Regions from separate parts of the Roseovarius sp. Pro17 genome, predicted to be linked through region 2. Evidence: riboswitches for the same ligand, from Rfam matches in the RefSeq annotation. Region 2 holds a riboswitch; the other holds the start of a gene.

What was found. Region 2 has a riboswitch for thiamine pyrophosphate ahead of thiM (hydroxyethylthiazole kinase). Riboswitches for the same ligand answer to the same signal wherever they lie in the genome.
Region 1: it holds a riboswitch for thiamine pyrophosphate, as region 2 does, so the genes downstream of both, U3654_RS02005 (ABC transporter substrate-binding protein) here and thiM (hydroxyethylthiazole kinase) in region 2, are expected to answer to the same signal.

What each region holds. Positions count from the first base shown of each region.
Region 1 covers NZ_CP141179.1:398,534-413,704, reverse strand. The annotation lists gene U3654_RS02040 (monovalent cation/H+ antiporter subunit D) at 1-1,090, shown strand, start outside; gene U3654_RS02035 (Na+/H+ antiporter subunit E) at 1,092-1,592, shown strand; gene U3654_RS02030 (K+/H+ antiporter subunit F) at 1,589-1,876, shown strand; gene U3654_RS02025 (Na+/H+ antiporter subunit G) at 1,873-2,262, shown strand; gene U3654_RS02020 (diguanylate cyclase domain-containing protein) at 2,535-3,641, opposite strand; gene U3654_RS02015 (heme NO-binding domain-containing protein) at 3,638-4,225, opposite strand; gene U3654_RS02010 (DUF4153 domain-containing protein) at 4,289-6,052, opposite strand; TPP riboswitch at 6,191-6,297, shown strand; gene U3654_RS02005 (ABC transporter substrate-binding protein) at 6,447-7,382, shown strand; gene U3654_RS02000 (TenA family protein) at 7,379-8,062, shown strand; gene U3654_RS01995 (ABC transporter ATP-binding protein) at 8,059-8,781, shown strand; gene U3654_RS01990 (ABC transporter permease) at 8,778-9,515, shown strand; gene U3654_RS01985 (trimethylamine methyltransferase family protein) at 9,537-11,099, opposite strand; gene U3654_RS01980 (DMT family transporter) at 11,158-12,066, opposite strand; gene U3654_RS01975 (HAD family hydrolase) at 12,063-12,764, opposite strand; gene U3654_RS01970 (DUF3572 domain-containing protein) at 12,761-13,045, opposite strand; gene U3654_RS01965 (diguanylate cyclase) at 13,133-14,539, shown strand; gene U3654_RS01960 (DUF983 domain-containing protein) at 14,722-15,111, shown strand; gene U3654_RS01955 (NUDIX hydrolase) at 15,133-15,171, shown strand, end outside.
Region 2 covers NZ_CP141179.1:3,455,835-3,471,005, forward strand. The annotation lists gene U3654_RS16660 (alpha/beta hydrolase) at 1-957, shown strand, start outside; gene rpsO (30S ribosomal protein S15) at 1,056-1,325, opposite strand; gene U3654_RS16670 (calcium-binding protein) at 1,511-2,689, opposite strand; gene U3654_RS16675 (DUF1643 domain-containing protein) at 2,765-3,286, opposite strand; gene truB (tRNA pseudouridine(55) synthase TruB) at 3,283-4,194, opposite strand; gene U3654_RS16685 (phosphodiester glycosidase family protein) at 4,362-5,108, opposite strand; gene rbfA (30S ribosome-binding factor RbfA) at 5,101-5,496, opposite strand; gene dapB (4-hydroxy-tetrahydrodipicolinate reductase) at 5,582-6,394, shown strand; gene U3654_RS16700 (SulP family inorganic anion transporter) at 6,493-7,758, shown strand; gene U3654_RS16705 (pyridoxal phosphate-dependent aminotransferase) at 7,813-8,949, opposite strand; gene U3654_RS16710 (dihydrodipicolinate reductase) at 9,036-9,398, shown strand; gene thiD (bifunctional hydroxymethylpyrimidine kinase/phosphomethylpyrimidine kinase) at 9,451-10,248, opposite strand; gene thiE (thiamine phosphate synthase) at 10,245-10,862, opposite strand; gene thiM (hydroxyethylthiazole kinase) at 10,859-11,647, opposite strand; TPP riboswitch at 11,700-11,795, opposite strand; gene U3654_RS16730 (DUF1674 domain-containing protein) at 11,844-12,020, opposite strand; gene U3654_RS16735 (RsmB/NOP family class I SAM-dependent RNA methyltransferase) at 12,087-13,346, shown strand; gene U3654_RS16740 (heparinase II/III family protein) at 13,439-15,171, shown strand, end outside.

The DNA of each region.
Region 1 (15,171 bases), 1.1 Mb from region 2:
CGGCGTGGTGCGCCTGCGCGCGGGCGTGCAATATGTGCTATTCAACCTGCTCGGCTCGACCCTTTTCCTCTTTGCGCTGGGCGCGCTCTATGCGGAAACCGGCACGCTGAACATGGCTGACCTGGCAGTGCGCGTTGCGCAGATCGACGTCGGCTCCAGCGTGGGCATCCGCGTGGCGGCGGTGCTGCTGATCCTCGTCTTCGCGATCAAAGCGGCCATCGTGCCGTTGCATTTCTGGCTGCCCTCCAGCTATGCCGAGGCGCCGGGGCCGGTCGCCGCCCTCTTTGCCATCATGACCAAGGTGGGCGCGTACGCAATCATCCGCGTCTATACGCTGATTTTTCCGCCAAACCTCGACGTGACGGCAGGATTGCACGATTTCTGGCTGCTACCGGCAGCTCTGGCATCAATCTCCATCGGCATGATCGGTGTGTTGGCCGCGCGGCATTTGGATCGACTGGTCGCGTATTCCGTCATCGGCTCAATGGGGATGGTGATGATCGCCACGGCGCTGTTCACTGCCGAGGGGATCGCAGCGGCCCTATACTACATCATGCACTCGACGCTGGCGGCCGCAGCGCTGTTCCTTATCGCGGACCTCGTGCGCACCGGGCGCGATGATCTGGAACTGCGCGCGCAGCCGCCCGTATCCGGTGCGGCACTGACGGCGGGGATGTTCTTTGTCGGGGCGATCGCCGTGGTTGGCCTGCCGCCCCTGTCGGGCTTCACCGGTAAGCTGTTGATCCTTGATGCCGCCGTGCAGTCGCCGCTGGTCGTCTGGATCTGGACCGTGGTGCTGGGCACCAGCCTGATCAGCCTCGTTGGATTTTCCCGCGCCGGCAGCGTCATCTTTTGGAAGGCCGAGGCGTCGCCCCATCCCGAAGACGCCGAGCGCGCCCCGGCACCGGGCGCGCTGGCTTACACGGCGGTCGGCGGCCTGCTGGCGATGCTCATCGCACTAACCGTCTTTGCCGGACCAGCGCACCGCTATACAACGGCGATCTCGACGCAACTCTTTTCTCCGGCGCCCTACATTGATCGGGTGCTGGACACGAAGGGCAAGTTAAGCGACCCGGCGGAGGGACATTGACATGAAACGCGCATTTTACTGGCTGCTGCCACACCCGTTGCTAACCCTTCTACTGACCGTGGTGTGGGTATTGCTTCAAGGCACCCTTTCGCCCGGCATGGTGGTGTTCGGCCTAATCCTGGGCATACTGATCCCGTGGGTCACCTCGGTCTGGTGGCCGGACACGCCGCATGGTTTCCGCCCATGGCGCATGGCGATCTATATCGTCATAGTGCTGTGGGACGTCATGGTCGCCAACGTGCAAGTCGCCTGGATCGTCCTGACCAAACCCAACGCCAAGTTGCGCCCGGCATGGGTGGTCGTACCCCTGGACCTGCGCCAGCCCGAGGCGATCACGGTCCTCGCGGGCACCATTACGCTAACGCCCGGCACCGTCTCGGCTGACCTTTCGGACGAGGGGCACAGCCTACTTGTCCATGCCCTGCACACCGACGACCCGGACGCAGTGCGCGACGATATCAAGCACCGCTACGAGCGTCGCCTGAAGGAGATTTTCGCATGATGTTGGCCACCGACATGATGAACATCGCGCTATGGATCGCCTTTGGCGCCATTGCCATTGCGCAGATCATGGCGATGATCCGGCTCGTGATCGGGCCCGGAACGGGCGACCGCATTCTGGCGCTGGATACGATGGTGGTGAACGCCATCGGCCTGATCGTTCTGCTGGGCATCGCGCAGGGCACAAGGATTTACTTTGAGGTGACACTGGTCATCGCCATGCTGGGTTTCGTCAGCACGGTGGCCTATGCGCGCTTTGTGCTGCGGGGGGACATCATCGAATGATCTGGGAAGTCATCGTCACCTACGCGGTCGCCATATGTCTGATCATTGGTGCCGCCTTTTCGCTGATCGGCTCAATCGGACTGCTCAAGTTCAACGATTCCATGACGCGTCTGCACGCCCCGACCAAGGTCGGCACGGTCGGCATCGGCGCGTTGCTGCTGGCATCGATGATCCATTCCTACCTGACTGGCTATGGCGCGCTGCACGAATTGCTGATCATGGCATTCCTCTTTGTGACCGCACCAATCTCGGCCAACTTCATAGCCAAAGTAAACCTGCACCGCCGCGATTGCGACATGCCCCCCGCGCCGCCGCAGGACGAGACCTGGTCAACCCTCAATGTCCCCGAGGCCGATCTGGAGTTGCAAGAGCAGAAAGACGCCTGACAGGCATGGAGCCCCTGACTGCTGGAGCGGTGTGCCGGCGCAACTCACAACTATGGTTACTACTTTGTACAGCACCCCAAATTGCCAAAAATGTTGGCAGCATGGTGTGATCGGCTTGCCGCGCGACCACTCCGGTTCGGAGCCGAGATTTTGTGCCAGGCATTGCAGGAAGCGAATTGGCCCAAGACCGGTCGGAGCGACGACTGTCGCACACAATTTCTATTGCCATCGCGGTGCAATTTCGCGGTCGAAACACCCTAAGCCATGACAAACTATTCGACCTGGCGGCGCCTCATGTGCCCAACATCTTCGGCAGACAAGGCACCAGCATCGCGTAGCTCCTCAGTGAAGGGCACGTGGCAACCACGACCGCGGTGCTTGGCTGCGTAGAGGGCGATGTCGGCCTCCTGCATCATCCGGGCCATATCTGGGCGCGCGTAGTCGCACGACAGCACCGATCCTGCACTGGCAGATATGCGAAAGACCTGCCCCGCATAAACGATCGGCTGTTCCAGCCGCGCGATCACGCGCGTGGCGATGTCGCGTACCTTCTCAGGATCGACCAGCCGCTTGAGCGCCAGCACGAACTCATCGCCGCCCACGCGTGCCACCGTATCGTCGCTGCGGGTCTCTTCGACCATGATGCGCGCCACCTCGCACAAAACATGATCGCCTGCGGGATGGCCACCGGTGTCGTTAACCGCTTTGAAAAAGTCGAGATCAATATGGATCAGAGCAAAATCCTGCTCCATTTCGGCCTGCCGATCCAACACGTAATCCAACGCGCGCCGGTTGCGCAGACCGGTCAGCGTATCGGTATAGGCTTGCTCTTCGGCGGCGATCATTGCGCCTTGCAGTCGCAGGTTCAAAGTGCGCGATGCCTCCATCGCGGCATTCTTGGCCTCTACCAGATAGAGCATCTCGACGGCGAGGTCGGTGGGGGCGAAGTCGCTTCCGGTCAGACCGAATTCACGCACCGCTGCAACCACCGATATGCCAAAGGACAGGTTGACCAGCGCGCCACCTTCAGGCCCAGAACCGGGCGGCAATGGCACTAGAACCCCCTTTAAATCAACACGTGCGCCGTTGCGGATGCGCAGATACATCTTGCCGCCAGCGCTCGCCGTCATCGCGCGCATCGAGCCGTCACCGCGCGGTCGCTTGACCTCGAAAAGTTCGGCAAACCGCGCGCCAATCAGCGGCGTCTCGGCGAATAACTTCAACAGGGTCGGCCCCGCATGTGTCACATGCCCCGTCTGGTCGAGAACCACATGCATTGGGCAAAGCACGTCCATCATCGACGCATAAGCCGCGTTCGTTTCGAACGTATCAGCAACCGCGCTTGCGGGTTGTGCTTGGATCGGGTCGCTTTTCATCATCCGGTCCCCGCCGCCAGTTCAAAGGCGCGTCCGCTGGCATGTTCAGCCGACAGCAGCCGCACCTCAATAATCTCGCACCCCCCGCGCATCCCCATGTGTTGTAGCAAGGCCAGCGCGCCATAATCGTCTGCCAAGGCCCTTAGCAACCCAACAATCACGTGACCGAAACCGGGCGCATCGCCCCGGCAACTAACACTATAAAAATCTGCGCCATGCTCGCGCAGTTCCAGTTCGGGAAGGTCCAGATCAGGCACGGCAAGGCGCGCCCGCGCCGGGAGATCGTCCAGAGAGTGCAGGAATTCGGCAAAGGTCGGTCCACCGAACCGCAACAGGCGGCGCAGCGCCTCGACCTTGGGGTGCGAGACCAGATAGGTGCCGATATCCTCTAGGATATCTGGCAGCGGCCTGTCCAGAATGGCGGCAAGCGCGTCCAGCACATGGTGCGTGACGTCAGGCTCATAGCTGAGCATCGATTCGAATTCTGTAAATTCCAGCCCAGCGCCGCGCATAACGGCGCCCCAAACGTCGCGCCCGTAGGTATCGCGAACGAACCGCTCTATGGCCCGGTTGATAAGCCCGTGCATCACATTCTCCGCTGCATCCGCCCTCAGATATGCATGAGCGGTCTTAACAAATGGCAAACGCGTCTATTTTTGAGGAAACAGTTGCATGCCTCCGACATCCAGCACGCTTCGCGGCGCAGGCACTATACGAAAGCGGCCCTCGAGAATATCGGTCACGATCTGAGGCTCGGCAGAGGGGTAGTTGCCCGAAGCAAGGTCTCGCGCGCTTCCTTCGCTTATCAACACGCCGTCTTGCAATGCGTACGAGGCGATGCGCACGCCGCTCCCGGCCGTTATGAAAAACCCAAGCACTTGCTCGGCGCCGTCTTGCGGCTCGAACGGGGCGATGACCATCACACAGCCGGGATGTCCGCCCGGCGCGCGTCGATTGCAGGCTTCATGGATCGAGACCCGGTCGTAACCGTCGAGCGCGTCCAGTGCGCCGGGCGGCAGGCTGCGCCCTTCGGGGCGTAGGGGCACGATGCCAGCAAGCGGCGAGATAGCAGCGTCGCCAGTTGGGCTTTGGTAGTCCCATCTCACCTCGGTGCGGCGCGCCTTGTTGATCAGCGTCAGCAAATCCGTATCATCCTGCGCGCGCGCCTCCAGTCGACTAAGGCCGCGTTGGCCCGCCTTGCCCCAGTCATGCGCCATCTCCCACAGCGCCAGTTTTTCAGGCAGCACCCCTTCCGTTGCGCGCGCGAGTTGGCTAGAGGTCGATAACCGCTCGGCGTTCAGCAATGGCGTCAGCCACGCGGCTGCGATAACCAGCGTCAGCAGCGCCATGCGGCGGTTGACACGGCGCTGCTCGGCACGCCACGCCCGGCGGCGCAGAACCGCGCCCGCATAGGCCACCGCATAGATCGAGACGACACCCGCAGCGACCAGCGCCGCGACGCGATCGGGCGTCAGCCCGTATTGATCCACCCGCAGCCATACCGCCCACAGCGCCAGCACCGCCGGGACTGGCAGCATCACGCTGAGCACCTGGGCAGAGATGCGCATCACCGGGCCTTGCACAGACAACGGATCGTCGCGGTGAATGGCCGTCGTTACCAGCGTGATCCCCGCCACCGTCACCGCCATCAGCGTAGCAGCCGCCGACAACTGGCCAAAGAGGTTGCCCAGCCCGCGAAAGGGCAGCGCGGCCACGAACACGGCCAGCACAATCAGCAGCGCAGGCAGCAGAACGCGCAAGAGTTGGATTACCAGAAAGGGCGAGACGTAGTCGCGCAGCTCATGCACAATAGCAAGGCCGAGGCCCAGCGCGAGGCCGCTGACGAGGTAGGGCACCGGCTCGATGTCGATCAGGTCTTGGATGATATTTAGCCCGACCAGCCCCAAAAGTGCGTCCGACAAAAAGAGCACTGTCCAGACCACTCCGACGAACAACCACGCTGCCGCCGTACGCACCACCAGCTCCCATGCGGCGTCAAAGAGCAGGCCGTAGTGCCGCCAGCCTCCATGCCGCTGTAGCCCGGCCACCACGAAGGGCACCGATATCGACAATAGATATATAAACGCGGCCAGCGCGTAGCCCCGCCCGAGGAAACCCTCAACATCCGAATAGCGAAAGCTGGCCCAGAGCAGTAGCGCCGCCGCCGGAACCGCCATGCCCAGCGCCGCCGCCGCCGCAGGCACCAGCCGCACCGGTCCCAGAAGGCCCAGCAACACGCCAAAGAACCCGAGGCCCGACGACACCAGCAAAAGCACGATGCGCGCATTGTCGATCACGTCCGCAACGATCTCGATCAGTGCCCAAGCGCAAAGGCCCGCAATGGCGCCGATCAGGGCATAGGAAAGGCGTGTTGCAGTGGTCTGCGACTGGGTGGTTTGAGTTTGGGGGATCATGCGGCAAGGCTCCGTCTGTTTCGCGCACCCTAATGCGTTTCGTCACATAGTTAAATCGCGACCATTCGGCACGCCATGACAGCCCCGCAGATCGCCCCAGAGGGCGCTTGCAACCGCGCGCTGGCGCCGCTACGGTCGCGCCATCCGTTGGGGTGCTCCGTTTGTTCGGGGCTGAGAGGCGCAGATGCCGACCCATCGAACCTGATCCGGTCAATACCGGCGGAGGGAACGGAGCCTGCGACACGCGCACTATGCGCTTGCGCCCTATTCCGTCATCCACCCGCCGGCTTGGCCACAACTGCAACGCGGTCACGCGGTTGCGGGCGCTGGATACCGGATGGCCTGTGCATCCCCCCGCCCGTCGCCAAATGGCCCGCACCGACCCGGAGCCGCCATGAAAGCCCTCGCCCTCGCTGCCGCCCTTTTTGCCGCCACGCCCGCCCTCGCCGAGGACAAGCTGACCGTTGTTCTGGACTGGTTCGTGAACCCCAATCACGGCCCCATCATCGTCGCGCAGGAGCGCGGATATTTCACCGATGCAGGCCTCGCAGTCGAGGTCATCGCGCCAGCCGATGCCTCGTCTCCGCCCAAGATGGTCGCGGCCGGGCAGGCTGACCTCGGCCTCTCGTATCAGCCGCAACTGCATCTGCAGGTCGCCGAAGGTCTGCCGCTGATCCGTGTCGGCACGCTGATCGCCAGCCCGCTGGACTGCCTTCTAACGCTCGCAGACGGCCCCATCAAAAAGATCGAGGACCTCAAAGGGGCCAAGATCGGCTATTCCGTTGCCGGCGTCCAAGAGGCCCTGCTGAGCGCCGTCCTCGGCAACCACGGCATTGCGCTTTCGGATGTTGAGTTAATCAACGTCAACTGGTCGCTGGGTCCAGCGGTCATGTCGGGGCAGGTCGATGCCGTCATCGGCGCCTACCGCAATTTCGAGCTGAACCAGATGGAGATCGAGGGCGTGCCCGGCAATTGCTTTTTCATCGAAGAGGAAGGTGTGCCGCCCTATGACGAGCTGATCTATGTCGCCAATCCAGACACAATGGATCTCGCTGTCATCGCGCGATTCCTGCGCGCGACGGAACTGGCCACGCAATATATCGTCAACCACCCCGAGGAGAGCTGGGATATCTTCAAATCCACCTCATCCGAGCTGGATGATGAGCTGAATTCGCGCGCATGGGTCGACACGATCCCCCGCTTTGCCCTGCGCCCCGCCGCGGTCGATGTGGCCCGCTATTCCGATTTCGAGGCATTCCTGAGCGAGGCAGGTCTGATTGAGGGCACGCGCCCTGTTTCGCAACTAGCTGTCGATCCGGGCGCCCGTTGATGTATGGCACGACGTTCACCGCGTGGCGCGCTGAGGCAGCCGAATTATGGCACGCTTATACGCATCATCCCTTTGTCGAAGGGTTGAGGGACGGCACCCTGCCGCGCGAGGCATATCTGCGCTATTTGGTGCAGGATTACGTGTTTCTCATCCACTTCTCGCGCGCATGGGCGCTGGCGGTGACCAAGGCCGAGACGGTTGACGAAATGCGCTTTGCCGCGCGCACGTTGGATGCGTTGCTGAACGACGAAATCGCGCTGCATGTCGCCACTTGCGCGAATGAGGGTGTGGACGAAGCCACGCTCTTTGCCGCGCCCGAACTGCCGCAAAACATCGCCTACACGCGCTATGTGCTGGATGCGGGCCATTCCGGTGATTTTCTGGACTTGCTCGCCGCGCTTGCGCCTTGCGTCATGGGTTATGGCGAGATCGGCCTGCGCCTCGCCGCCGCGCGAAACGGCGCGCAAAAGAATGCGCCCTATGCCGACTGGATCGACACCTACGCCGGACAAGGCAACCAGCAGGTTTGCCACGAGGTCGGTGCGCTGCTCGATGGTGCCATCGCGCGCCGCGTCGGGCCATCGCCGCAGCAGACGCCCCGCTGGGCCACCCTGTCGCAACGCTTTGCTGCCGCGGTGCGCCTCGAGGTCGGCTTTTGGGACATGGGCCTGTCGGGATGAACGCCCCGGGCATCTCCCTGCATGGGCATGTCGCCGTCGGCGATGCGCCCCTCGTGCCGCAAATCGCGCTGGAGGTTGCGCCCGGCAGCTGGACCTGCCTTCTGGGGCCATCGGGTGTGGGCAAAACGACCCTGCTGCGCCTAATCGCAGGCATCGCGGATGAGGCCACGCTGACCGGCACCTTGACCGCCAGCGACGGCGCGCCGTTCAAGGGCCGCGTGGCGCTTATGGCCCAGAGCGACCTGCTGCTGCCATGGCTCAGCGTCCTCGACAACGTGATGCTCGGCGCACGCCTGCGCGCGGCCCAACCCCAACCGAAACGTGCCGCAGAGCTATTGGCCGAGGTCGGCCTCAGCGATCACGCCGCCAAACGCCCCGGCCAATTATCGGGCGGCCAACGCCAACGCGCGGCGCTGGCGCGCGTCCTGATGGAGGACCGTCCCGTCGTCTTGCTGGACGAGCCGTTCTCGGCGCTTGACGCGCGCACCCGCGCGCAGGTGCAGGACCTGACGGCAAAGCTGCTGGCAGATCACACCGTGCTGATGGTCACCCATGACCCGGCAGAAGCGGCCCGCCTCGGCGACGCTATCCTCATCCTCAGCGAAAGCGGCCTGCGCATGTGGCCCGCCCCACCGGGCGCCGCCCCCCGCGCGGTCGACGACACAAAAACGCTGGAAACCCAAGGCGCCCTGCTGGCCACATTGCGAGGTGAGCCATGAAACGCACTGCAAGCGTCATCGCCTCAACCCTCGTCGCCCTCGCAGCATGGCAGGCGCTTGTCCTGCTTACCGGTGTGCCGCGTTTCATCCTGCCCGGTCCCGCACTGGTGGCCGAAACCCTCTGGACCAGCCGCGCGCTGATCGCGCACCACACGATGATCACCGGGATCGAGGTGCTGGCCGGCCTCGCCCTTGGCGCAATCCTCGGCGGCCTGACGGCCATCGCGCTTGCCGCCTCACCCATCGCGCGCAACCTCGTGCGGCCCATGTTGATCTTTAGCCAAGCGGTGCCGGTATTCGCCCTCGCCCCGATCCTGACGCTATGGTTCGGCTATGGCATCGGGTCCAAAGTGGTTATGACGCTTCTGGTGATCTACTTTCCGGTGACGTCGGCATTTTTTGACGCGCTCATGCGCACACCGCAGGCATGGATCGACATGGCCCGCCTTATGAGTGCCAGCCCGGCCCGGATCATGCGCCATATTCGTATACCCGCCGCCCTGCCCGGCTTTGCCTCGGGGCTGAGGTTGGCGGCGGTCTATGCGCCCATCGGCGCGATAATCGGCGAATGGGTCGGGGCGTCCAAGGGCCTCGGCTATCTCATGCTGCTCGCCAGTGGCCGGGCCAAGACAGACCTCATGTTCGCCGCCCTGATCGTGCTGGCGGTCTTTGCCGTCCTGCTGCACGCCGGGGTCGATCGCGCCTGCCGCGCGACGCTGGACAGGAATGTCTGATGTCGCACCTCCTGGCGGCGCTCAATAGTCGGTAGGCGCGCCGCCTTCGGATTTGCGGCGAGCGACGAAGTCGGCCAGTTCCTCGCGGATGGAATCCTCCATCGGGGGCGGCTCAAAGCTGGCGAGGATATCCTGCACCATTTGGTGTGCGCGCTGCGCGGTCCAGACGCCGCCCGCTGCTTCCCACGCCTCAAAGTTGCGCCAATCGCTGAGGAACGGCTGATAGAACGCGGTCGTATAGCGATCCTGCGTGTGCTGGATGCCAAAGAAATGGCCCTGATCGCCCACCTCGGCGATAGCGTCGATCGCGATCTCGTCCGGGCCAGTGGCTGTCAACACAGGGTCCATGTAGCGCTGGATATGTTGCAGGATCTCGCAATCCATGACCAGCTTTTCGGGGCACGCGATCAGCCCGCCCTCCAGCCAGCCCGCTGCGTGGTAAACCATATGCGCGCCCGACTGGACGGCCGACCAGAGGCTGTTCGACGTCTCCCACGTGGCCTGCGCATCCGGCACATTCGCGGCGCAAACGCCACTGGCGCGCATCGGCAGCTTGTAGAGCCGCGCCAGTTGTCCGGTCATCTGGGTCGCGCGCATGTATTCTGGTGTGCCGAAAGCGGGCGCGCCGGATTTCATATCGACATTCGAGGTGAACGTGCCGATAGCGCAGGGCGCTCCGGGGCGCACAAGCTGCGCCAGCACGACTGCCACCAGCGCCTCGGCCACCGATTGCGCGACCGCGCCCGCCATCGTGACCGGCGCCATGGCCCCCGCCAGCGTAAACGGCGTCACCACCAGCCCCTGCCCGCGCCGCGCAAGGCGCATCCAGCCGTCCAGCATCGGATGATCGTGCTTTAGCGGCGAGGTCGAATTGATGTTGGTGAACATGCGCGGGGTCGCGTCAAACTCCGCATGGCTCAGTCCGCCTGCGATGCGCACCATCTCCATCACGTCCTCGACGCGCTCTTTGCCGAGGCTGTAGGCATGAGCGACCTTGTCGGTCAGCGTCAGCTTGTCATAAAGCACATCGAGATGGCGCACCGATGCGTGGATATCCTGCGGCTCGACCGGGTAGCCGCCGACGAAGTGAATGCAGTTGAAATACTGGCTGAGTTTTAGCAGATCGGCGCACATTTCGCGCGTGCCTGTCACCTTTCGGCCCAGTTTCATGTCCCAATAGCTGGGCGGCGACGACACGTTGCCAAAATTCAGGTGCCGCCCACCCATGGTAATCTGGCGATCAGGATTGCGCGGTGTCATGGTCCACTCTGCGGGGGACTTGGCCACCTCTTCCATCACAAAGTCGCGGCCCATGCGCAGGTTCGTGCCTGAAATAGTGCAACCGGTGGACGCGCGGAAAATCTCGAGCGCCTCCGGGTTCAGGATCTCGATCCCGATCTCTTCCAGAATTCGCATCGCTCCGTCATGAATGGCGGCGACGCCTGCATCATCCAGCGGCTCAGTTGGGCGGTCGATATTGATCGGCGGATTCCACGGCATCTGCTCGATCACCGCGCTGCCGCGGCGGTCGGCATTTCCCGCGCGCCCCCCGGTGCGCTTGCGGCGCTTCAGTTCTTCGCTCATCCGGCAGCCCTCCGCGTCTGGTAGGCCTATCGAACCACGGCGCTGACTTCAGATGTATTCACTTTGCGGCAAGGTTTGTCGCTTTTGCATTTCTACGCTGCACCTTGCGCCTTGCGTGCATCAGATAGAGCGCGATCGCCCCCACTACTATCGTGCCACCCAACAACATCCGAGGGGTCAGCGCCTCGCCCAGCGCCAGCCAGACCCACGCGGGGCCGAGAACCGTTTCGAGCAGCAGCAACAGGCTTACATTCGCCGCCGCCGTGTGGCGCGATGCGATGGACAGCGACAGGAACGACACCGGCAGAACGATGCAGCCGGTGATCGCGATGGCCCAGACATTGCCGTCCGTCATCTGCGCGGGGCCCGTCGCCGTCACGCCTGCCGCCCCGGCAAACAGCGCACCGACCCCGATTAACAAAGGGATGGGCAGGCTGGGGCGCGCGCGCAGTACGACAAAGTTCAATGCCAGCATCATTGCCACGCCAAGGCCCGCCAGCGCGCCCAACAGGGCGATGCGTGGCTCTGCCGCTGCCTCGCCCCCGCCCAGCACCGCGATGCCGATGCCCACTGCGACGACTGCGATGGTAATCCACGTCGCCCGTGCCGTCCGCTCACCTAGCAGCGCCCAAGCGAATAGCGCCGCCCAGATCGGCGTTGTTGCTACACCGAAAAGGACGATCGCCACCGGCGCCGCCGCAATCCCCAGAGCAAACAGCGACGAGTTGAAGAATTGGCACACGACAATGGCGATTCCCGCCCCGCTGGCCAGCAAGGTCAGATCACCCCGCCGCGTACGACTGGTCAGCAGCCAGATCACGATCAGCGACGTCCCCATAAAGAGGCCCCGCCAGCCCAGCATTTGCGGGCCAGACATCTGCGACAGCCGTAAAAACATCGCATCCGGCGTCAGCACCAGCGCGCCGAAGGTCGCCAGCATCAAGCCAAAGGCCGGATGCCGCGTCACCGGTCCAGCCAGGCCGGGATATGGCCGATATCGGGCAGCACGTCATCGGCCAGCGGTGCCAGTTCGGCCGTCTCGGCGATGCCGGTCAGGACGCCCAGCGTCAGCATCTTGGCCGCGCGACCGGCCTTCAGATCATGCGTACTGTCGCCCACCATGACGCAGCGCGTCGGATCAAGACCCGTTTGCCGCGCGAAGGCCAGCAGCGGACCTGCCGCCGGCTTGAACCCGTGGCCTGTATCGTATCCGGCGACGAAATCGAAATGATCAAGCACTCCGGCACTGGTCAGATGCGCACGCGCGCCGTGATCGGTATCGTTCGTGACCAGCCCGATCTTGAGGCCGCGCGCGGACAAATCGGTCAGGAATGGATCCAGCGGCACAGCGGGCTGCAAGGGTGCCTGGGCTGATGTGATCTTGATGTATTCCTCGATTTCATCCGCATCAGAACCGGGTATCGCGACGGCGAGTGTCTCGGCCCCTTCGCGGCTGGTTGCGCCGATCATCGGGCTGGTCGGCAGAAATCGACATTCGGCCAGATCGAACTGGATTGCACGCGCCAGCGCCTCGGGGTCCGCTCCGTGGCGCTCGGACAGATGGCCCAGCAGGGTGCGGGTCCAATCGGCCCACGTGGTGTGAAAATCAAAGAGCGTGCCGTCTTTGTCAAAGATAATGCCGTCGATCCGGGTGCTGCTGCTCATGTCCAGTGCTCCTCTTGCCCGCCGGGCAGCATCACGCGCGCCTGCATGGGTGCGTCGGTCGCCAACTGCTCGGCCGCGCAGAAATCGATGACCCACTGATCGTTCATCATCACAAAATCCAACACCCCTGCCAGAAATGCCGGATCAGAAGCGCCCCGCCGCAGATCATCCTCACCCGCACCAGTCGCACCCATGAAGACCGGAACCAGCTCTTCGTTAGCCAGCAGCCAGCCAAGGCAGCGAAGAGCGATCGTTTCGGCGGATTCCCGCGTATGCTTCATGATGCTAAATTTCCCGGAAAGGTTTTCTTAACTTCTTGCATGGATAGTCGAGCCAGAGAATAGGGCAAGTCAGAAAGGCGTTCGCCCATGTCAGGGAAAATTTTGATCGTGGACGCTGTGGCGACCAACAGGATCGTGCTGAAGGTCAAGCTTTCGGCGGCACATTTCGAGGTACATCAGGCGTCGTCGGGCGGCGGTGCCATGGCGATTGCGCGTGACCTGAGGCCCGACCTGATTATCGTGGGCGCAGCCCTCACCGACATGGAGTGCGGCGATCTTATCGCTGCGCTGCGCGCGCGGCCCGATCTGGCCATAGTGCCTATCGTGGCCCTCCTGCCCGAGGATACCGGCGAGGCTCGCGTTGCCGCGCTGCGCGCCGGTGCCGATGATGTGATCTCTCAGCCGATTGACGAGCGGATCATGCTGGCCCGACTGCGCGGATTGCTGCGCCAACATCACGCGCTGCAGGACATGCGCCTGAACGCAGGCCCCGATTGCGCCGCAGGCTTCGGCGAGGCGCAAGGTGGGTTGCTGAGGGCGGGGCGCATCACGATCCTCGGCGTACACATGTCCGACGCGATGGCGCTGCGAACCCGTCTGCGCAGTTCCTGTCACCACCAGATCACCGCGCTGGAGGCAGGCGGCCCGGTGACGGGATCGCCCGGCGCTCCAGCGGCAGACGTCTTTGTCATGCTGATCCCTGAGGGCGCGAACGAGACCGGCCTTGAACTAATGGCAGAACTGCGCGCATCGCCCGAGGCGCGTCACAGCCGTATCGTCTGCCTCGTCCCTATCGGTTCACGCGCTTTGGCTGCCAGCTTGCTGGATCTGGGCGCCAGCGACGTGATCATCGGCCCCGCCGAGCTGGACGAGCTAACTCTGCGCCTGACTCGCCAGATCCAGCGCAAGCAAGCCGTAGACCATCTGCGCACGCGCCTTCATGACGGTTTGCGCGCCGCGATGATCGACCCGCTGACGGGACTCTACAACCGACGCTTCGCCATGCCTTTCCTCAAGGAGCTGGCGATGGCCAATGGCTCTCAGGCGCGCAGCTTTGCCGTGATGCTGGCCGATCTGGATCATTTCAAGCAGATCAACGACCGGCTGGGTCATGCCGCTGGCGACCGGGTGCTGTGCCACGTCGCCGACCTTTTGGGCAGCAGCGTGCGCGAGGTCGATCTGGTCGCCCGTATCGGCGGCGAAGAATTTCTGATCGTCATGCCCGGTGCAAACGGCGCCGAGGCGCGTCAGGCTGCCGATCGGCTATGCAGGCGCATCGCAGAGGCAGGCATCACGATACGCGGCCAAAGCCAACCCGCCCATGTGACCGTCAGTATCGGCGTCGCCATGGGCGAAACCGCTAATGAGGGCGCTGAGGACGAGGATGCAAATGGGCGAATCGACGCCTTGCTCGAACAGGCCGATCGCGCGCTTTACCGGGCCAAGGCGCGTGGGCGCAACACTGTCACGATCAGTGCGCGCCCGGCAGCCTGAACCGGAGGTCGTGCTGCCTCCTCAGATCACGAACGCAACAAGCAACTTGATCTGATGTGAGCTTGGCCATCCGCCGCCTGCGGCGCGGCAAATCCGCGCGACTTAGGCGCGCACAGCCTCTTGCCCCTTTCAATTTCATTGATCCTGCAGCAGATTGCACGCTTCTCAGCTTCGAGGCGTCCATGACCGACAATACCAGTTCCATAAATGAGCGCGCGCTATGGCCCGCGCTGCGCAAGGGATTTCGCTGCAAGTGCCCAAATTGCGGCTCGGGCCCGCTGCTCAAAAGCTATCTCAAGGTGCGCGACGCCTGCGCCGTATGCCGTGAGGATCTGTCACAGCACCGCGCCGATGACGGCCCGGCCTACCTGACGATCCTGATCGTCGGCCATATAATGGCCCCCGCGCTGCATATTGTTTTCGTTCAGTTCCGACCCGATCCTCTGCTTTTGTTCACGATCTTCGCCATTGGCTGCGTGGGTCTGTCGCTGTATCTTTTGCCGCGGCTTAAGGGCGCGGTGGTCGCGTTCCAATGGGCGCGGCAGATGCACGGGTTCGGCTCCAGCGTCTGAAATTCCGCGAAAGGAACCGAAATGCCAGACCAGCAGGCGCCAATCCGCGACGCGGCCACC
Region 2 (15,171 bases):
GACCTGCCCGAAACATTCGATTTCATGGGTCCGACGGTTCGAACCATCAAGGTCGAGGACGGGCGCAAAGTCGCCTATGTCGATACCGGGCCGCAGGATGGCGAGGCCGTTCTCTTTATCGGCGGCACCGGCACCAGCGCAGCCGTGACCCGACTTACCGACTTTTTGCGCGGGATGCGCGAAGACCTGAATTTGCGCCTGATTTCGGTTGGTCGTGCAGGTTTCGGTCAGTCGGATCCTGCCGAGAACTGGACCTTTGACGACTATGCGTCCGATGCCGAACAGGTTTTGGACGAGCTCGGGATCGAGGAGGTCTCGGTAATGGCCATCTCGGGCGGTGGTCCGTACAGCGCCGCGTTTGTGGCGCGCAACCCCGAGCGTATCCGCACGATACATCTGGCGGCGGCCACGTCACTGGCGACCAGATCCAGCCTTTGCGATGCGACCGAAGAAAAAATGAAGGAGACCCTGGACGATTACGCAGCCCATCCGCTGAAATGGTGGGCCTTTCCCGAAGACAGCCCGACCCATCGCATCCCCGGTTTCGCCTCGGCGGCTGGCGATGATGGCGCGCGCACGTTCGCAATGGCGGGCCAAAAGGGAAGCGGCGCGGCAGAGATCGCGGAATATCGGCGCTATTGCGATCTGCCCTTGCCGGATGTGTCGCAGGTCGACGCACCGGTCTATATCTATCAGGGCGGGCAGGATTCCCTCGTCACACCAGCCCACGCCGATCGTTGGGAAGAGGTCTATCCCAACATCGCAGCGCGGCGTGACTATCCCGATGGCGGTCATGACGCGCAGTACCGACACTGGGATCAAATCCTCATCGATATGGCGGGCATGGGCGATCAACTTGTCGTCTGCAAGGATGGCGAATCGCGGCTGATGCCCGAGGACGAAGGGAAATCTGCTGTCCAAGAAGGCGCGATATTGGGAATTTGCGCTTGGCAGTAGGCTGAGAGCTTGGGAAAGATCGCAGGCACGGCGCCTTGCCAAACGAAAACGCCCGCTCAACAATGAGCGGGCGTTTTGCGGTTCTCAAGAACAGAAAATCAGCGACGGATGCCGAGACGCTTGATCAGGTCCTGATAGCGGGCAACATCCTTGGACTTGGTGTAGTCCAGCAGTTTGCGGCGCAGGGCGACCATTTTCAGAAGGCCACGGCGACCGTGGTTGTCCTTCTTGTGGGTCTTGAAATGCTCAGTAAGGGTGGTGATGCGCGAGGTAAGGATGGCGACCTGAACTTCGGGCGAACCGGTGTCGCCTTCTTTGGTCGCGAATTCCTTCATCAAGCGGTGCTTTTCTTCGACGGTAATCGACATCGGGATCTCCTTTTAACGAGGGTTGCGGGCGCAAGCCGGGATGTCGTCCAGCAAGGTCCATAGAGAATCTGCGCGCGGGCCAAGGAACCGCGCACCGGGCGCATATAGGGTAATTGCGCGGGCTTGAAAAGGGCTCAGATACTGGCAGCGGCCGGTTCAGGCACGCGGCTAGCCCCCGACGCAGCCTACAGCAGCGCGCCCGCGGGCAACTGGCTGGACCCGATCAGGGTGATATGCCCGGCGTTCAGTCCCGGCGCGTTGTTCACCGATGCGATCTGTACCCCGTTCAGCATTATATGCTGAAGGGTCGAATCGTTTGGATCAGGGGTCAGGTCAACGTCGGGCTCGTCCCCGCTTGCATCGTTGTAAACCACCATCAGTGTATCCTCGCCCGGCGCAAAGTCCAGAATTTCTGCCTGATGCTCGGCGCTCAGCCAGTCACCCAGCAGCACGGTATCGGCCCCATCGCCGGTGGTCACAACATCGCCTGCGCCAGCCGTGATCATGTCCGTGCCGCCGCCCCCGTTGAGGAAATCCATCATATCGGTATCAGCCCAGTCGTCCGTATCGGGATCGTCCTCCAGCCCCGAGAGCGTGTCGTCACCCCAGCCGCCAAACAGCACGTCATGGCCCGCACCGCCGCGCAACTGATCGTTACCCAGACCACCATGCACCGCATCGTCGCCCGCGCCGCCATCCAGCGTGTCGTCGCCCGCGCTACCGACAAGGCTGTCGTCACCAGCTCCGCCCGACATCGTGTCGTTATCACCATGACCGAACATGTTATCGTCGCCATCTTCGCCCAGCATAACGTCGTCACCGGCGCCACCATGCAGCGTGTCGTGGCCCGCACCGCCAGCCAATGAATCGGCGCCGAAGGCACCCCACAGTTCATCGTCGTTCAATCTGCCCGACATGGTATCATCGCCGTCATAGCCGTTGGCTACATCGCGCGCGTCCGCCCCATCCAGCAGGTCGCCCTCGGGCGTACCGACCGTGATACGCTCGGCGGCAACTTTATTGCTCTTGGCCTCACGGGTGTCTTGGGTATCGCTGTCAATTTCAGCATCACTGCCTGCTGGCGGGGCCTGATCGCTGGCTTTCACAGATATCTCAGCACCAGATCCTTTATCATCATCCCCGGCCAGATCATTGCCATCCTCAGCCTCATCCTTGAGAAAGTCGAGAATGCTGGTCCCGTTTCCTTGGGCGCCGACGTCGGCCACGGCCTGCTCGTCTGCGTGATCTTCTTGCTCAGAGACATCCCTATCAGCACTAGAATCGTCGTCCTGCTCCGCGCTGAGACCCATGAAAGCGGTCGCACCCAACGCCATCATTCCCATCAGGCCCGCAAGAAGCAGCATGTCACAAATCCCAATCGTCCAAAGCTAACCATTCCGGAACACACATCTTTTGAACAGATGTTTCTAAACAATTGGTTAATCGCTTTGCGACATTTCCCACAGCTCGGGCTGGCACGCATAGGCAATATAAAGCGGGTGACGCGGGTGTCCGTCCTTGGTCAGGCCCAGATGATGCAGGCGCGTGCCTGCCCCGGCCAGCAGCGCCATCGTGCGTGCGCCCCGGTCCAGATGCGCGCCATGCGTGCCCCAGGCGGCGATGTTGCTGTCGGCCCAGACGCACCCCTCCAGAATGGCAGAGTCGTTGGCCGGGCCGACGGGATCAACGGCTGCGCGCATGTTGCGCGGGTCGGTGTCGCGCCAGGCAAAGATGTTGGTGACTCGAAACGCGCCAAACCCCAGCGCCCGCGCGCGCCGCTCGCAGCGCTCGACCGTGGGATCGTTCTGCTGCTCGGTCGCGGTTGACGGGTTCAGCATGATGAAATGAACGCGCTTGCCCGCCTTGTCCCAGACGCGGGTCAGCGCATAGCGATAGCGCTCGCAATCCGAATAGATGGCGATGGAATCCGCATCGCCCTTTTGATGCGTGCGCGTGATCATGCAGGATCCACAAAGACGCGGCTGGGATGCAGCTCGCCAGCCTTGTAGATGCCGACCGCTATCGCGCGACCCTCAAGCGAGGCCCAGCATTCGTCGCCGTATTCGGCGTCGCCGGGGTAAACCATACCGGGATTGCCATTGCGCAGCTTGGCCGCGCCCTCTTGCGTGCAGCGCAGCTCGGGCAGGTCGGTCAGACCCACTTCCAGCGGCAGAATATGTGCGTCCAGCGCCGGGTCGTGCGCCAGCGCCTCGATCTTCTCCAGCGTTACGCCCTCGGTCGCCTCAAACGGGCCCGACCAGACGCGGCGCAGCCACGTTACATGGCCGTAGCAGCCCAGCGTCTCGCCCAGATCGCGGGCGATGGCGCGCACATAGCCGCCCTTGCCGCAGACCATTTCCAGCACCGCGCGGTCGGGGTCCGGGCGATCCACCAGCAGCAATTCATCCACCCACAGGGGCCGCGCGGCCAGCGTCACATCCTCGCCGTCGCGGGCCAGTTTGTAGGCGCGCTGGCCGTCGATCTTGACTGCCGAAAATTTGGGCGGCACCTGCATGATATCGCCAACGAAGGCGTGCAGCGCCTCTTTGATTTCGTCATCAGAAGGGCGCGTGTCGCTGGTCGCAATCACTTCGCCCTCGGCATCGTCGGTATTGGTTGCCGCGCCGAAACGCACTTCGAATTTGTAGGCCTTGAGGGCGTCGGTGATGTAGGGCACCGTCTTGGTCGCCTCGCCCAGCGCGACTGCCAGAACACCGGTCGCCTCGGGGTCAAGCGTGCCTGCGTGTCCCGCCTTCTTGGCTTGCAGCGCCCAGCGCACTTTGTTGACGACAGAGGTCGAGGTGATGCCCGCAGGCTTGTCCACGATCAGCCAGCCGGAAATATCGCGCCCCTTGCGTTTGCGTGCCATGCGTGTCGCCCCATGCTGATGATAGGCGGGGGCTAGCCCAAGGGCTGTTGGCTGTCAATCGCGCGCGGGGCGGCCGACCATTCCGCCGGCAGCCGAACAGGCACCCAACCAATCACGCCCACCTAAGGCGTTCGGCGCAAAAACCGGCTCACAAATGCGAAACGTGCTTATTCGTCCGGCTGCACGCGCGTCACGGTGCCAACAATCGGCCCCATGGGAAAGCCGACGTCGCTACGCTCCAGTTCCGGCGCATAGAGCTTTGAGATATTGCCGTCGAAGTACAACGCCTGAGGCAGCTTTAGATGATCGCGAAACATTCGCCCGAATGTATGGAAATTCACCGCCGCGTCCGAGATCGCAAAGACCGCGCGCGTTCCGCCCTCGTTCGTCCCGACACCGTTGCGCACATATAGACTGTCGCTATCGACCAGAAACCTGGGATGCAATTCGCCGTCGATCACCAGCATCGGCCCTGATTGCGTGGCATCGCGACACGTCGGCGCCTCACGCACAAACCGCAGCGTCTCGATCACGTCGGCGCCATCCTCGCGGATGCACAACACGCCATTCGGCAGCAGGCCGAAATTGCCCGGCCCCTCAGAGGTGACGATGCCCGCCTCCTCATGTCCGTCCTCAACGTAAAGGCCAACGGGGCGACGATCCGAATGATACATTCCGGCATTCATGGCGAAATTGAGCGCAGCACCCTCATCCGCCAGCATCGCATTGGTGCGGCTGAAACTGCCCAGTGTCTCACCGTCCTGAGACTTCAGGAACAGGCGCAAATCCTCGTCCGCCATGTCCACCTCGCAGATGGAATAACCCACCCCCTCGAACGTGTCGCGGCGGCACTCGGCGCCCGCCGCCTGCATCGGCAACAGCGCCAGCGCAGCGGCCAACCACGCCCTAGTCATCCAGATCCCGCTGGACGTCGCCGCGCGAAAACAGGCGCCGGGTCTCGTCCATCTGATCGAACGTGGTATCCAGGCGAAACCTTAGATCGGGTGCGAATTTCAGCCCCAGCTTCTTGCTCATGACACGGCGCAACTCGCCTTTGTTGCGCGCCAGCAGGCCGACCAGTTCGTCCTGCCCCTCGCCGCCCAGTGGCATGACATAAGCGGTCGCGATCTTGAGGTCCGAAGACATGCGCACCTCGCCCACCGTCACCGACATGCGGGAGAGGTCCGGATCGTGGATATCGCCGCGCCCCAAAACCTCGGCCAGTGTGCGGCGCACATTTTCGCCCACCTGAAGTTGCCGCTGCGTCGGGCCGGAGCCATCATGAGATTTGTTCTTTGCCATGGGTCTGCATTTAGTCGCTCCGCCGCCCTTTGCCAAGCGACGATGCCCACGCTATCAAAGGCGTGAAACCAACGGAGGCGGGATCATGACCACAGGACCGGGCATAGCAGTGACAGGCGCATCGGGCCGGATGGGCCAAATGCTGATCCGCACCATCACGGATAGCGGGCGCGCCCACCTCGCCGGCGCAGTCGAGCGGGCAGGTCACGCATGGATCGGTCGCGACGCGGGCGAGGCGATGGGCGGCGCGCCACTGGGCGTCACGGTGACCGACGACGCGCTTGAGGCATTCGCCCCCGCGCAGGCCATCATCGACTTTACCGCCCCCGCCGCCACAGTCGCGTTTTCCAAACTGGCCGCGCAGGCCCGCGCCGTGCATGTCATCGGCACCACCGGATTTTCCGAGGCAGAGCTGGAAGCATTGAAGCCCGCCGCCCGCCATTGCGTGCAGGTCCGCGCGGGCAACATGAGCCTTGGCGTCAACCTGCTGACCATGCTGACCGAGAAGGTCGCAAAGGCGCTGGACGACGATTTCGACATCGAGATCGTCGAGGCGCATCACAATCAAAAGGTCGACGCCCCCTCGGGCACCGCCCTGATGCTGGGCGAGGCTGCGGCGACCGGGCGCGGAGTCGCGCTGGACCATGTATCGGACCGCGCCCGCGACGGCATCACCGGGCCACGTGAGCGGGGCCATATCGGGTTTTCCGCCATCCGCGGCGGCGATGTGGTGGGCGAGCATGACGTAATCTTTGCCGCGGCGGGCGAGCGGATCGTTCTGCGCCATATCGCGACCGATAGGGCGGTGTTCGCGCGCGGCGCTTTGAAGGCGGCGCTCTGGGGTCAGGGAAGGCCGCCGGGGGCGTATGATATGCTGGATGTTTTGGGGTTGGGGTAAGGGTCTATTACGCATCCCTCCAAGGGTTTCGCCCCGCCCATGGCCAACGTGCATTTTGATAATTTGTCGATCCTGCTGCGGGGATAGTAGCGCTTTCCATGAAACCAAAGATAATAACGACACTGAAAACCTATGACCGCGAACAGTTCACCAGCGACCTGATCGCCGGCGTGAGCGTGGCGATGGTTGCTTTGCCACTCAGCCTTGCCATCGCCATCGCATCGGGGGCGGGGCCGGAAAAGGGGCTGGTGACAGCAATCGTTGCGGGGTTCCTGATCTCGTTTCTGGGTGGCAGCCGTGTGCAGATCGGCGGGCCGACGGGTGCGTTCATCGTCGTCGTCTTTGGCGTCATTGCAAATCACGGATATGACGGGCTGGTTCTGGCCACGCTCATGGCTGGTATCATTATGCTGGTTGCGGGCTACCTGAAGGCCGGAAACCTCGTTGCCTATGTGCCCGAACCCGTCATCAACGGATTTACCATCGGCATCGGGATCATCATCGCGACCAGCCAGATCAAGGATTTCTTTGGCCTGTCCATGGCCGAGGTTCCGGCCGAATTCATTGCCAAGACCCACGCGCTTTGGGCCGCCCGCGATACTCTCAATCTCTATGCAGTCGCGATCGGCCTCGCGACCATGGCCATGATCGTCGGACTGCGCCGCGTCGCCCCCAGGTTTCCAGGACTGGTCGTCGCTGTTGGGCTTACCTCGGTCATCGTCGCCATCGCATATCTACCGGTCGATACGATCTTTTCCCGTTTCGGCCCGTTGCCCAGCACGCTGCCCATGCCCGCCCTCCCGGACATCAGCGTCGAGCGGATTATCAGCCTGCTGCCTTCGGCCCTGATCATTGCATTCCTTGCGAGCGTCGAATCGCTGCTGTCGGCGATGGTCGCGGACAAGATGATCGGCGGCAAACACAGGCCAAACGCCGAGGTTCTGGCGCAGGGCTTTGCCAATATCGGATCTGCCCTCTTTGGCGGCTTGCCTGCGACCGGGGCCATTGCCCGCACGGCGACGAATGTGCGCGCTGGCGGCAAGACGCCCGTTGCCGGGGTCATTCACGCGCTGACGATTCTGCTGGTCATGCTGCTGGCGGCGCCTGTGGCGGGCTACCTTGCCATGCCGGCCCTTGCCGGTCTGCTGATCCTGACGGCCTGGAACATGAGTGAGCCGCATAAATGGCGCGGCTACATGCAAACGCGCGTCTCGGATCGTGTGCTGCTGATCCTGACGCTGGTTCTGACCGTGTTCGCGGATTTGACCGTCGCCATTGGTGTGGGTGTCTCGGTCGGTCTTGCTTTGCGGCTAAGGCGAAGCAATGCCGATATTGAAAAGGACTGGACGACGCCGGACCGCTAAGCGGTGGGGCATATTCATGCAATCACGCACGTCCAGATATAGTTGATCCAACGCCTATTCACGGTTCCGCATGATATTCGCGTCCATCGCCGCCAGCCCCGCATCCAATCCCGTCCGCCCAAACCCAATCCTGAAGCGATTCTGCGGCGTTTCACCCAATTCCGAGCGGTAGATCGTACTCGGCAACACCAACACGCCGCTTTCCTCCACCAAGCGCCGCGCGAATTCCTCGACGCCCTCCGGCCCCAGATACCGCGGATAGCCCATGCACGACCCCTGAGGGCGCTGCCATTCGAACAGGTCCGGATGGCGGGCAAAGAACGCGTCCCATTTCGGCAGGTTCTCGTCCACGATGGCATTGTTGCGCGCCAGCAGGCGATCCCGCGCCTTTAGCGCGATGCGGGCCAGATGTTCGGACGGGCCGGAATTGCAGATCGACAGGTAGTGCTTCATCCGCTCCATGCGGGACAGCACGTCGCGGTCCTGACACGCGATCCAGCCGATGCGCAGGCCGGGCAGGCCGTAGGATTTCGACATCACGCCCAGCGATAGACCGCGCTCGTATTCATCAGCGATAAAGGGCAGATGCGCGGCACCACTTGGTCCCAGCCCATTGAAAATCTCGTCATGCAAGATCCAGATACCATGTTTGCGGCATAGCTCGATCAGCGCGCGATAGCGGTCCAGCGGCAGGATCGCGCCGGTGGGATTGTGCGGAAAGTTGATCGTCACCAGCCGGGTGTTAGGCCGGATCGCGACGGCAATCCGGTCGATGTCCAGCGACCAGCCATCCTGGGGGTCCAGCGGCACGCCTGTGGCCTCGCAAATCATGCTGGGCAGTGTTTCGTGCGACTGATAATTCGGCGTGACCACGATGGCATGATCGCCGCGCTCCAACAGCACGGAATTGGCGGCGAATATCCCCTCGCTCGCGCCCGCAAAACAAAGGATATCATCGGCGGATTGCGCGGCATAGGTCGCCGCGATCTCGGCCCGCAGCGCCGGTTCCCCCCATGTTTCGGTATAGCCCAGCCACATGTTTTGAAACGCCGCGCGATCCTCATCGCTGGCCATGCCGAGCAGATCGGCCAGTGACACGCTCTCGGCGTCGGACGCGGTCATGTGGTGGCGGGCGCTGAACTCCCACTTGGCGAAATGCGTCTCCAGCCGGAAATCGGGTAGTGCTGGCACAAGGGCCTCCTTTTGGTGTGGGGCGGGTGATCCAATGCGCGAGGCGCGCCGTATATGGTGTGAAACCATAGCAGGAAGCAAAAGTCATGCGCTCTGTCACATCCATCGCCTGCGCCGTGTCACTCAGCCTATTCGCAGCGCCGGCACAGGCCCAATCGTTCGAGGCCGTGACGACGCGCGATGCGTTCGTCGCTGCCGTTTCGGGACGCGCCCTGACGCGGCTGGGCATAACCCTGTCCGTGGCGCCCAATGGCGAGATCAAGGGCCGCGCCTTCGGCTCGCCCGTCACCGGCGCGTGGAACTGGCAGGGCGGTTATTTCTGTCGCGATCTTTACTGGGGTGCGGACCGGCTGGACCCCAATTGCCAGACCGTAAAGATCAGCGGCGATACGATCCGGTTCATATCGGACCAGGGCAAGGGGCGCGGGGCCGATCTGACGGTCAAATAGCGCCTAGAGCGTTTCGAATTCAGGTTGTGCCTCGACTTTACTTCGACACGCTTTAACGCTGCCAGAGATGAAAGTGATGCGTCGGGCCGTGACCATGGCCAACACTCAGCCGATGCGCATCGGCGATGGCGCCGGTGACATAGAGTTTGCCACGCTGGACAGCATCCAGCAGCGTAAGGCCCGCCCCCAGATGCGCCGCGATGGCCGAAGACAGGGTGCAGCCGGTGCCGTGGGTGTTTGGGCTGTCGATGCGCGCGCTGTGCAACCATTCGGTGCCACCGCTCCACATCAGTAGATCGGGGCTGTCCGGACCATCCAGATGCCCCCCTTTCAGCAAGACCGCCCGCGCGCCAAGGTCCATCAACCGCTCGGCATGTTCGGCCATCTCACCGGTATCACGCGCCTCTTTGCAGCCCAATAGATCAGCAATCTCGGGCAGGTTCGGCGTGATCAGCGCCGCCATCGGCAGCAGCAGGCGGCGCAGCGCATCGACCGCCTCGGCGGCCAGCAGCCGATCACCGCCCTTCGCGACCATCACCGGGTCGAGCACGATGGGCGCATTCACATCCGCCAGCGCGTCCGCCACCGCACCGATGATGGCCGCATTGCCCAGCATCCCAATCTTGACCGCGTCGATGCGGATATCGTCGCGGATCGCAGTGATCTGGGCCGTGATGATGTCCGGCGTCAGCAGCTGCACCGCTTGCACCCCACGGGTGTTCTGCGCGGTCAGCGCGGTGATCGCCGCCATGGCGTAGCCGCCATTGGCCGACATCGACTTGATGTCCGCCTGAATACCGGCGCCGCCCGACGGATCGGACCCCGCGATAGAGAGGATATTGGGGATCATGCCGCCTCCCATTTTTCAATCAGCGCGCGCGCCGCGCGGTCCATGTCCTGCGCACGCGATATTGCCGAGACGACTGCAATACCCGCCGCGCCCGCCTGCCGGATGGCCGCCGCGTCCCCCGGCCTTATGCCGCCAATAGCGACGCAGGGCAGCGGCGCGGCGGCGATGATCTGTGCCAGCCCGTCCATGCCCAGCGGCTGCGCCGCATCCGGCTTGGTCGCAGTCGCGCGCAGGGGACCAACGCCAAGATAATCGACACTATTTGGCGGGATAGAGCCTAATTGCTCCAGTGTTTCCACCGAAAGCCCAAGGATCATATCCGGCCCGATCCGGCGGCGAATGTCGGCGATATCACCGTCGCCCTGCCCGACATGCAAGCCATCCGCGCCAATCTCCAACGCCACTCCGATCCGGTCGTTGACGATCAGCGCCGCACCGGCAGCGCGGGTGATATGCAGCAGTTCACGCGCCAACGCCGCAAAATCAGCGTCGTTGGCATCTTTGTCGCGCAGTTGCACAATCGGCACGCCTGCCGCAACGACCGCGCGCACCTGATCGGGCACAGATACCGGCGCATCTGCATCGGTGACGAAATAGACCGGACCCAGCCTCATGTCGCCTCGATCCGCGCGCGGGCGGTTACGTCATCAGGCGTCAGCGCATGAAGCGTGTCGATAAAGGCGGTCTGAAAGCTGGCTGGTCCGACGGCTTCTGCCCCCGCTGCCTCACCCGCGACGCCGTAGTAGGCCAGCGCGGCGACAGTGGCGGGCAGCGCGGGCTGACCCACTGCAAAGGCGGCGACGAGGCCGGTCAATGAACAGCCCAGAACGGTGACGCGCGGCATCAGCGCATGGCCGCCCGCGACGCGGTAGGCGGCCTCGCCGTCGGTGACAAAATCGACCTCGCCGGTCACGGCGACGACGCCGCCCGTCTGACGGGCCAGTGCACGCGCCGCGTCCTCGGCGTCGGCGACGGCATTGGCAGCATCGGCGCCCTTGCCCGCTGCCTCGGCCCCCGCCAGCGCGATGATCTCGGACGCATTGCCGCGAATGATAGTGGGCTTCAGCGCCAGAAGCCGCGCGCCTGCATCGCGGCGCAGCGCGGTTGCGCCCACTGCAACAGGGTCCAAAACCCAAGGCTTGCCCGCGTCCACCATGACCTTGGCGGCCTCTTCCATGCTGATGACCCATTCAGGATCGAGCGTGCCGATATTGACGCTTAGCGCATCGGCCAGTCCCGCGAATTCAGCCGCTTCGCCGCGCGCATGGGCCATGGCGGGGCTGGCACCAGCGGCCAGCATGATATTGGCCATGACGTTCATCGCAACATAATTGGTGATGTTCTGCACCAGCGGCGCGCGGGCGCGCATATGTGCCAGATATTGTCCTGCGTTATCCATCTTTTCCCTCAGGCCGGGCGAGGGATAGGCAGGCGGCCAAGGCCTGATACGGCCCTCGTCGCGCGCAACTTCCTCCGCCGGCATTATCCGGTTCAGGTTCTAAGGGTGCGTCTCAGCCCCGCTATTCGGGGCGCCCCTGTTACCCGGCTAGGATGGGCGCGCGCAGCTACGCCGTCAAGCGTCGAAACCGCGCAGATCAGAAGTCTATCGCGATACCCTTCTTCTCCCAATCGCCGTAGCGCACGGCCTCAAGGCCGTCCTTGCGTCCGCCCAGTTCCTTGGGCAGGTCCGGCGCATCCGCATGTTTGCGGCGCTCTTCGGCCTCGGCGAGGGCGCGCTGCGCTTCGGGTGGCAGATCGGGACGGTCCGTCATGGCATGGGTTCCTTTGCTCGCATGCCCTTGATATACGCCCTCGTCGCCATTCAGCAAGGATTTGCCATGTCCCCGCCATCGCCGCGCGCTGCCGCCGTTCACCTGTTGGATCAGATTCTGGGCGAACACCGCCTGCTGACCGAGCTGTTGGCGTCCGGCGCGCTGGACCGGCTGGATGCACCGGGACGCGCCCGCGCCCAGCGCCTTGCCACGCAGACCCTGCGCGGAATGGAACGCGCGGACCGCCTGTTAAAGAAACACCTGCGCAAGCCGCCGCCCCTGCATGTGATGAACATCCTGCGGCTCGGCACGACAGAGCTGTGCCTTGGCGGCGACGCGCATGGGGTGGTCAACGATTGTGTCAGCATGATCGCGGGGCATAAACGCTTTGCCACGCTAAAAGGGCTAGTCAACGCCGTCCTGCGTAAAATCGCCACAGACGGCCCCGCCGAATGGGCCATCCTACGTGTGCCGCACCTGCCCAAATGGCTGCGCGCACCGTTGTCCGAGGCCTATGGCGCTGAGACGGTCGCGGGTTTTGAGGCCGTGCATTTCGCAGGCGCGCCGCTGGACCTGACGCCCAAAGGCGATGCGGCCGCACTGGCTGAGGCGCTGGGCGGCACTGAAATGCCGACCGGATCGGTCAGGCTACAACAAGCCGGGCAGATAAGCGCCCTGCCCGGCTACGATTCGGGCGACTGGTGGGTGCAGGACGCGGCCGCCGCCATCCCCGCCCGCCTACTGAACGCCCAGCCCGGAGAGGCGGTGCTGGATATGTGCGCAGCACCGGGGGGCAAGACGCTGCAACTGACGGCCGCGGGCGCGGATGTGACCGCGCTGGACATATCAGACGCCCGCATGGCGCGGGTGCGCGAAAACCTGACGCGCACGGGGCTGAACGCTACGTTGGTCACCGGTGACGCGCTGACCCATGAGGGGCAATATGACGCGATCCTGCTCGACGCCCCCTGCTCGGCCACTGGCACGATCCGCAGGCATCCCGATCTGCCACACGCGCGCGACGGGTCCGAAATTGGCGATCTGATTGCGTTGCAAGCCGCAATGCTGGACCGCGCGCTAGGCCTGTTAAAACCCGGCGGGCGAATGGTCTATTGCACCTGCTCGCTGCTACCAGACGAGGGCGAATGCCAAATCGACGAGGCGCTGATCCGACATCCCGCACTCAAGGTCGATCGCGATGCACTGGCTATGCCCGGCATCGACCCCACTTGGATCACCGAAGAAGGCGGACTGCGCCTGCGCCCCGATTATTGGGGCGATCAAGGCGGCATAGATGGCTTTTACATCGCGCTCCTGCGGATCTGACGCGATTTTCACAATCCCTCGGTGACTTGGCCGCGACTGCGCGGTATGATCGCGCAGAGAGGCGCCAACAAGAGCGCCCGGAGACGAGGCGCATGGCAACACCCGGCACTTACGGCGCGAACTGGACGAGGGCGATGAACCGCATCACCGCGCGGCGCGCGGCTTGGGCGCGGCCTGTGACTGCGTTTGTTTCATCCCCCGAGCCGCGCACGATCGGCAGTTTTGCCCGCGGGCGACAGCTATCGGCGGGCAATTTCTTGTTCGCCGGGCATCTGATCGAACGACCCGATCTGGCAATCTGGGATCTGAACCCGCCAGGACCCACCTTTGAGGCGGAAATGCACGGATTTGGCTGGCTCGACGATCTCGCGGCGGCGGGAGACGGGCCCGCGCGGGCCTGCGCGCGGGAGTGGACGTGGGAGTGGATCGCGCGCCACGGCGGTGGGCGCGGCCCCGGCTGGACGCCGGATTTGACCGGGCGGCGCCTGATCCGCTGGATCAACCACGCATTGTTCCTGCTAACCGGGCAGGATCGCGCGGTATCGGACCCATTCTATCGCTCGCTAGCGCAGCAGACGCTGTTTCTGGGCAAACGCTGGCACGCTACCGCGCCCGGCCTGCCACGGTTCGAGGCGCTGACCGGCCTTATCTATGCGGGCCTCGCGCTGGAGGGGATGGAGGGTCATGTGGCCCCAGCCGCCCGCGCGCTGGGGCGCGAATGCGAGGCGCATATCGGCGAGGCGGGCGTCCTGCCTACCCGCAACCCCGAGGAATTGCTAGACGTTTTCACCTTGCTCACATGGGCCGCCGCCGCGCTGGACGAGTCAGGCACACCCCCGCCACCGTCCCTGACGGCGGCGACGCAGCGCATCGCGCCGACGCTGCGCACGCTGCGGCATTCTGACGGCGGGCTGGCGCGGTTCCACGGTGGCGGGCGCGGGCTAGAGGGTCGGCTGGACACCGCGCTGGCTGCCAGCGGCGTCAAGGGGCGGCAACCGGATGGGCTGGCGATGGGCTATGCACGCCTCAGCGCGGGGCGCACATCGCTCATCATTGACGCCGCCCCGCCGCCTTCGGGTGCTGCATCCGCAGGCGCACACGCCTCGGCGATGGCGTTCGAGCTAACGTCGGGGCGCCGCCCGGTGATCGTCAATTGCGGCTCGGGCGCCAGCTTTGGCGTTGAATGGCGACGGGCGGGACGCGCGACACCGTCGCATTCAACCCTCGTAGTCGCAGGCGAATCCAGCGCGCGGCTGGGCGCGACGGGGACGGATGCCGAATGGCTGACGCACGGGCCCAGCGACGTGCCTATCCAGATGAGCCATGCCTCGGACGGGCTGCGCTTTGAGGGCGGGCATGATGGCTATGTGCGTCGCTTTGGCCTGACGCACGCGCGCACGATCGAGATGACCTTTGACGGGCGCGGCGTCGCAGGCGAGGACATGCTGCTGGCGATGGACCTCGAGGACAAGCGCCGGTTCGACGCGGCGATGGACACGCACGCCATGCAGGGCGTGCCCTACCAGATCCATTTCCACCTGCATCCAGAGGTGGACGCGAACATCGACATGGGCGGCGCTGCCGTCTCGCTGGCGCTGCGCAGCGGCGAAATCTGGGTATTCCGTACCGACGCGCGCGCACGCATCTCGTTGGAACCGTCAGTTTATCTGGAAAAATCACGGCTCAAACCGCGTGCGGGTAAACAGATAGTTTTATCCGGGCGCGCGCTGGAGTATGCGGACCGCATCAGATGGTCGCTCGCCAAGGCGCAGGATACCCCGATCAGCATCCGCGATCTGGCGCAGGACGCGCCATTCCCGGCACC